Regions from separate parts of the Pontibacillus yanchengensis genome, predicted to be linked through region 1. Evidence: riboswitches for the same ligand, from Rfam matches in the RefSeq annotation. Region 1 holds a riboswitch; the other holds the start of a gene.
The links. Region 1 has a riboswitch for cyclic di-GMP ahead of GLW08_RS05990 (response regulator). Riboswitches for the same ligand answer to the same signal wherever they lie in the genome.
Positions count from the first base shown of each region.

Region 1 (4,221 bases):
TATCACTGGTATTAGCGAGCAGTCCCAAGGTGCATATGCAGGTATCCAAGGAAATAGCCCATAATGATACACCCATAGCCCAAACTTCACACCAAGAAAATCAAGGAAGGATGAAAGTAATATAACTAAAAATCCTGAATACAAAAGTCTATCTCTACTTTCTTTTTTGCTTAGTAAGAACCAAACTATCCATGGTGCAGTTGATAATGCTAATCCTGCCCACCAATGAGGTGTGAATAATACGTTTTCATACCAGAACGGTATTTTTGATTTTGCCATGTTAGTGAGTTTTTCATAAAATTCTAGGTTTTTTTCTAAGTATGTTTGTTGATCCATAATAACAACAACTCCATGATTTTATTATTAGTGTTACCAAAAATCATTCCTTTGAAAAGGTTCTTCAATAAAATAGCTTGTGTTTATTAAATAGAGAAAGGCGCTCAGTATATAGACTGAACGCCTTTCATGGAAAATGTCATTGGATTCTTAGTTAGATAGAAATTATACATTGGAATTTCAAGGGGGTGAAGTTAAATAGAGATATATCAAGGCAACAGCTTAGATGTTCTTAAATTATAAAAAAGAAAAAAGCACATAGCTCTTAAGGCCATGTGCTTTGAAGTTTAGTTGGAATGATAGAACAATAATATATACGAAATAATAGAAATTCAAAAATTAATAATTAAGTCGGTTTATTGGTTAAAGCTGTGTGAATTAAATCTATTTCGGAGTCTAGTACTGTCAAATAATTTGAGTCTGTATGGGAGATAGTGTTTCGTAATTCGTTTAATCTGTTTAAGTCTCTTGTTATTATCTCTTGTTCATCATCATTTAACAAGATTTCATTCATAAGAAACTCCTTAATTTAGCCATTTCAATTATTTACCCCAAAATAGCAATTTCGAAACTTTGATATAGATGCAACTAAATAGTGATTAGGTGTAATTAAAAACACGCATGTACATCAATTGAAGAAATGATTGAATTTATGGATAGTAATAAATAAATAGAGGGCTAAGAAATTAAAGCAAAAAAATAGCGCAATGTGCAAATAACACATGCGCTCAAAACATTTAGTGAGGGGAACTTAGCTCTTAAGTTCCAGGAAATTTTATCTTGAAGAGTTTCAAATTAATAATCACTGAATTAGGGGTAGAAACAGCGAAACCCAAATTTCCTGATTTTTCATTATACATTATTTGAATTATATGACAATGGTTATCTTGTTAGGGAGGGTGATTAACAATGAATTTTCCTTACAGAAGGTATTTTATATAAGAACTCAAAGAATTACAGCTTGAGCTTATTAATTAGAGTTAAAAGAGCTCCCCTATTAGGGGGGGAGCTAAACTAAGTATTTTATTAACAATCTGTGTAATACCAAGACTCACATGCATCATATGCCTGTTCGGATTGATTAGCACCTGCATATGATGTTCCAGCGATTAAACCTAGCGCTACAACACCTACTAAACCAAACTTTTTTAGTTTTTCCATGTAGAAAACACCTCCTTAATTTGGATGTGTTTACATTATATGGTTAATATTCAGAAAATTTCAAGTTATAGGAAGAAAACAGGAAATTTGTCGCAAGTCCCTACATTGAATATAAATCATATATAGGACATTTGACTTTCTATGTAGTTCAATCGTCTATTGAATATAGATTTCACTTAACGATGAAGTTCTTTTCTGAAGTTATTTTATCTAAGGACTCAATTAAATGACTAAAGTTCGGTTTCATTATAAAGTCCTTAGCTCCTATTCTGAGAGACTCCGTTACATGGAATTTATGACCTACTGATGAACACATCATCACATTGGCATTAGGATCATCATCTAAAATGTTTCTAAGACAATCGATACCTCCAAGCCATGGCAATGTGATATCTAAAATAACTACTTCCGGTCTGTGTTCCTTATAGAGTGTAGTAGCAGTACAACCATCACTTGCTTCTGCTACAACATAGTAATTTGAGTCATGAAGTAGGCTTTTCAGCCATGACCGCATGAATTTGGAGTCATCAACTAGCATTACGCTATGCATGAAGACATCCCCCTTTTCGCTAAATATTAAGGCAAATTAGGAAATGGGATTCGATGTGCAACCCGGCTACCGTGGTACATAAAACTTTAGGTCCGTGGCTTTGCGTCTTTTACTTTCGTAAAATTTGCCTATGCTAGCATATATCGACAGAATTCTACAATTTTTGATGTGTTATTGAAAAATTTGTTAATAAAAGAGGGATTCTAAAATATACTTCTAATAATCTTCTACAGTCCAACTAATGTGAGTGTGTAATTTATTTGAATTTAATTGTGATTTTAGATCTAGTATTAAGTGGGTGTAATTGGGGAGGAGCAGTAGAAGAAAAATCCTCTCAGCCTAATATAGATACTATAAGTACAACTTGGGTAAACACGCTATATAAAAGAGGGAGGTATTTTGTGAATATAGCTGATGCGTTGGAACAAAAGAGGAGTATTGATTATTTTGAAGGCCTACATGACGCCTATGATTTAAACTTAATATTCGGATAAACAGTCTTTGAAGCTACAACTGATAATGTTTTGTATAATTTTGAAAAATATTATTCCAAGGAAAAAAGTAAACAAGTGGATAATATGCTTAAATCTTTACGAGAAATAACTTATAATGCTAATCAATATGTAAAAGAAAAAGATGATGAGTAAAGGAGAATTCTTTATATCTAGAGAGTTTGTAGAGTTCTTGTTTTGTTATGTGAAGGTGGAGGTTTAATGACACTAAAAAATATTCTAATAACTATTATTATACTTTTAATTTCAAATATATATTTGTTTAATATATATTCCTTTAAAACTTAGATTTTAAGTGGATAGATAATAAAACTATAAAAATTAATGAAGAAACTATTAACATATTTAATGAAACATATTATTACCTTGATGATCCGGATTGAATTTCATTACATCTTTGGCACGTACTAGCGTTTTAAAGCTTGATATTTATTCTCTCTATTTTCCCTACTTTATCTCCTAGGCATTAAAAGACATCTTTTTTTACATTATTTCCTCTTCTTCTTGCATATATATTTTTACATAGGAAGATTATTGTAATCTAATAAAAGTAATTTTAGTATAATGAGAAGGGAGTTGATACTATGGAAACTATTACGTCTTTCTTTATAGAGTATGAAATGTATTTTAAGATTACATTGAGTGCTTTGCTAGGTTTTATGATAGGAATGGATAGAACCTCAAAACATAAACCAGCAGGTATGAAGACTTATACTTATGTGTCTACTGCATGTACTTTGATTACAATTATTTCGATAAATAGTGCATCTTCATTTAGTGAACCATTTAGCGGGAAAGTAATGGACCCTATGAGACTTGCTGCTCAAATAGTATCTGGATTAGGTTTCCTTGGTGCGGGAGTGATATTAAAGGATGGACTAAGAGTTAAAGGACTTACTTCTGCGGCTATGATTCTATTTGTAGGTGGTGTAGGTATAGGTGTAGGAGCTGGATTCTATATGGCAGTTTTATATTCGGTATTCATTACGTTTATTTTTACGAAAACTGCCGGTTATTTTGAAAACCGTGAATTAGTTCGAAATAAATAAATCAAAAAAGACTAATTTTCATGAATATATTCTCGGTTCTGAGATCAAGGTGCAGAACCATTTGTGTAATCTTTTTAGGGGTCTACAATATTGACAATGAACAGCATGTGCAGGTCGCATGCTGTTTTTATTTTCTGTATGTCAATTGAGATTCGTTAACTAATTGACAGGAAAGTAGAATTATATGAAAGTGTGAAATAAATGGAATCATAATGATTTACCAGTTTTTGAGGAGTTCTTTTCATATGCTGCATGTATTAGCTAAGAGAAACATCACCTTTTTTCTTATAGCTAGGTTAGTGCTAGAACTAGCTAAAAAGATTTCGTGGATTGCAATTGCGTGGTTTGTATATCAACTGACTAATTCAGCTTCTGCGATTGGGTTTGTAATTACAGCAGCAACGATATCACCACTGATATCTAGCGTTTTTGCGGGAGTTGTACTGGATCAATTTAATAGAAGAACGTTAATGGTTGTAGAGAATGGATTAAGAGGTATGTTTCTTTTGCTTATTCCCCTTTTATATTGGGGAGATCTATTGATGTTTTCATCAATCGTTATCATAATTTTTCTTAATGGTTTTTTATCTGCTTTTACTGATATAGGAAGTAC
Region 1 covers NZ_WMEU01000001.1:1,241,600-1,245,820, reverse strand. Annotated here, with positions in the region: gene GLW08_RS05995 (CBO0543 family protein) at 1-336, opposite strand, end outside; gene GLW08_RS22070 (hypothetical protein) at 1,363-1,497, opposite strand; gene GLW08_RS05990 (response regulator) at 1,670-2,047, opposite strand; cyclic di-GMP riboswitch class I at 2,101-2,186, opposite strand; gene GLW08_RS05985 (MgtC/SapB family protein) at 3,144-3,608, shown strand; gene GLW08_RS05980 (MFS transporter) at 3,854-4,221, shown strand, end outside.

Region 2 (4,221 bases), on a different contig from region 1:
GTTTGCTCAGCAATATCGCGAATGACTTCAACGAGCTTGGTGATTTCTTGCGACTGTTTATCCAATCCTTGTACTTTTTCCGCTGCTTCTTTGACGATGGCATCGATGGTCATCATTTGTTCTACAGAGCGATTCATCATCTCACTGCCTTCTTCTGTCATAGACAGTACTTCCTCTGAAGCGTTAGCAACCTCGATGCCACCTTGATGAGCGTGTTGAATTTTTGTTGTGAAATCTTCCATCATTTCAGATAACTGAGAAGAACTATTCGCCTGGGATTCCGCACCTGAGGAAAGCTCAGTCATGGTAGACGCTATTTGTAAACTACCTTCTCGCACCTCATTTGCAGATTGAGTAAGCTCTTCACTCTGACTGGATACCGAGTGGGCTGCACCACCTACATTTTGAATGAGCGAGCGCAAGCTTTCTTTCATTTCATCTACGGATCTTGAAAGTTGGCTTATTTCGTTATGTCCTGACTGTGCGAGCGTAACTTGTAGATTTCCTTCTTCTACTTCTTTCATCTTTGCTTGCAAGTTCTTAATAGGTTTTGTAAGTCTTCTAGTGATGATAGTAGATGCAAGAATGGACAGAAGGATAACACCTAGCAAGCTAATACCAATTGGAATCAAAATAGGTGTTGCTTTTTCTGCAAATTCTGACTTGTAAACAGATCCAATGATGATGAGGTCAGAGCGTTTGTTCACAGCATACCCCATAGCTTTTTGTTCGCCTTCTAGCTCATATTCTACAATGCCGTTATCTTGATTTTGAGCAATTAAGTCCTTATAGTAACCGGCATCTGAAACGTTTTTGCCGATATTGGATTCATTTGGATGAGATAAAAACACCCCATTTTTATCTAGGATGGCTGCGTATCCTGCATCACCAATTTTGATGTTATTGATAGTGGATACCAAAGAGTCAAGGTTAATATCCACTGATACGACTCCCTGCAGTTCACCATTTTGCATGACCGTTTGGGCTGCACTAATGAGTAGTTCATCAGACCCTTCAGTACGGTATGGCTCTGTCCATATGACTTCCCCTTGTTGTTCAACTGCTGATTTGTACCAAGGTCGTTCCCTTGGGTCAAAATCAGATGATAGATTGACAGAGGCCGACATGACGATGTCCCCGTTGTTTTCCTGTCCATAATAAATATTGGTAATGGAATCATTCATGTTATCCATGTCTACAAAATTGAGAAGCATTTCTTCTTTGAAATGTTCAAAGTTTTGTAGTTTACGAGAGTTCGCTAAGTTTTGTACAACTTGTTCTTGTGTTTGAAAATATGTATCAAATGAGTCATTTAAACTTGCCATCTGTTGTTCTACGTTGTTGACTAGCTCATCGGTAGTTTGCGAAACACTAAATGTGTAGCTGACACCAGCGATGATTAAGCCTCCAACCATAATTAAGATAAGAAAAGGGAGTAAGATTTGTCGCTGAATCGTCTTATTAAAAAAGCTCCCTGGAGTTTTGCTGAACCGTTTCTTGTTTGTCTTCTTCTTCATTTCCTGAATTCCCCCTGTAATAAAAAACCCGTCCTGGCTCACACGTCATTTTAGATCCATTTCTATTCTCATACATAAAAAATCACCGAAGAACGGTGTATGGATTAGTACCATTTCGGGAGCACGGCTGCCTTGGTATTACAATGCAATACGGTAGGCCCATAGCTTTGCGCCCCTATCTTTCGCTAAGTTTGCCACTTTGGTATGAAGAAAGATGGTATTTAAAGAAAAATTACACTAACTTCTCGTGTGAAACGGATGAATGAAACTTTGTCTATATTTGTATCGGCATAAAGAATCATTTTATTAAATCATTATAGGAATTATTTAGTTTGTTTTTCTTTACTGAGAATAGATGAATAACCCTAAAAAAAGCCTCTCAAGTAGTTCATACTTGAGAGGCTTACTTTTTTACCTATTTTCTATGCTGCTTTGTTACCTTTATCCTTCTTACCATTACTCTTCTCATCTTTCTTCATAATCTTCTCTAACTCATGTTCAATCTTCTTCATCTCTTTTTCCTCTTTATCGTTATTCATCTTTTGCATAGATTTTAAAATATGGTGAACGGTAGAGTCGATGTGCTGGCTTGTGTTACCGTTTGTAGTTATAAATGATGATAGTTGCTCATCTAAAAGCTTACCAACTTTGTCAGAACCGAACATTGCTTCTAGTTCTACTAGTTGAGTGGCTACGTTCTCTAGAGTCATAGATCCGTCTAAATGATCTTCGAATAGATTGAGTGCAACAACATCTTCAGCAGAGCGGGGCATGATTTTATATTCATCGTAGTTATAGGTAAGGACACCGGTAATAGATTCATATACTTTATCTATCTCAACCAAGTCATTATCGGAATCAATGACAAAAGTGCCTTGTTCATCTTGGGCGGTGTAGTTATGGAACGCATCAACATCCGTTACTTCCGCTAGGTTTATTTTAACCAATTGACCTTCCAGTTCTTCGGAGAACTCGTTTGATGTAATGGGTTTAGCTTGTGGAATGCCTACATCTTTTTCGATGATTGTAGCATTTTGTTCGGAAGGTTGAAGTTGTAATAGGTCAAAATATTCTTCTGTTACTGCTTTAGCCTGAATGCGGTCACCAACATTAGCGCCAAGGTCTTCCGCTCGTACGACGATGCCTGCTGTTTCGTCTTGTACATAATAATTGATCTTCCCGCCAGTTGGGAAAGCCGCTGTTACGATTCCTTCTATGTTAACCCGGCTCCCAATAGTAGATTCTCGAGCTTCCTGAATAGAGACGGCAGGAATGTCTTTTACAATATCATCCGCAGAACGTGGAACTACTTTATATTGACCAAAGCTGTATGTTACATACCCAGTAATAGTGTCATAGGTTGTGCCCACTTCTAGTAGGTTTTCATCCGAATTGATTACAAAGGAACCACTTTTATCGTTTGCTTGAAAATCATTGTACTTATCTACAGACTCGACCGAAACGGTTTGTAACGATACGAGTTGACTTTCGAGTGATTCACCTAAGTCGTTAGCATCGATTAATTTAGGTTCCAGTTCACGAGCGTTTTCTTCTACAATGGTCACATCATCTGTTACGACCTGAAGGAGTCCATAATACTCCTCTGTATTTCCTGAAGCTCGAATGACATCACCAATGGATGCATTAACTGCGTCCGTACGTACAACAATCCCTGCGGTGTCGTCTTGGATATAGTAGTTTTTGTCGTCTTTTGCAATGACCGTTCCTTGAACAGCAACGTTGGACCCTTCTGGCGCATAGCGGGCATCGGCAATCTTATTGCCACGTTCAAATGCTGGCTCATATCCGGCTTGAATAGCTTCTTGTTCTGTCCAGAAGAAAATACGATTCTCCACCGGTACTTGCTCCCAATTTGCAGGTCTTACATATTGATTTGTCTCTGAATTACCTACATATTTTGAGTAGCCTTTTTGATCGTAACGTGCACGGAATTCAAAGGGTAATTCAAGTAAAGGAGTTTCTTCGCTCCAGATTCCAAAATTATTAGCCTGGGCAGTTTTTGCAGCTTGTTGGTACATTTGGTAGGTTTCCTCGCTGCCAATTGGGGCGATGAAATACGTTACAGCATAGCCCTTTTCAACCATATTTAGGTTCGTATTCAGTCCGTCAGACGTACGTATGACTTCTGCAAGCAAACGTCCGTAATCGTCCGTCACTTTTTCACTAACATCAAGGGTTACCTCATCGCCTGGTTGTAGTAATGTTTGTAGGTGTTCTGTAGCTTGTACACCGTGATATTTTTGTGAGTGATTTGGATTGGTTGTAATCAAAGAGGAGTCATATGAATCCATATGATACGTTTCAGGAGTGTCGATGTTTAAGTATCTTACGGTGTCTGCTCCCAGAATGGATGATTCAATCTTAATTGTATCCCCGTCTACAACTCTCTCAACTGTAGCTGTATATTCATCCTTTGGCTCAGGAGGCTGTACGGACTCATATTTTCCAAGGTTTGAAAAAGTGTCTTTAGGTAAAGCAATCCATTCATCGGTAGGATCGTAAGCATCAGTAACGTCTGTGTCACCAGCAAGAACTGTCTCCTTACGTACTAACGTGGTATCTTTAGTCGATGTAGCGTTCTCCGTCCATCCATCACCAGGATCTTCTCCAACTTTACCAATGGAGTCCACCACTGTACCTTGTCTTGTACTTTCGTCATAGTTTTGGAAAAGGACAACAGCAT
Region 2 covers NZ_WMEU01000003.1:250,103-254,323, forward strand. Annotated here, with positions in the region: gene GLW08_RS11215 (methyl-accepting chemotaxis protein) at 1-1,517, opposite strand, end outside; cyclic di-GMP riboswitch class I at 1,632-1,723, opposite strand; gene GLW08_RS11220 (thermonuclease family protein) at 1,940-4,221, opposite strand, start outside.
Region 2: it holds a riboswitch for cyclic di-GMP, as region 1 does, so the genes downstream of both, GLW08_RS11215 (methyl-accepting chemotaxis protein) here and GLW08_RS05990 (response regulator) in region 1, are expected to answer to the same signal.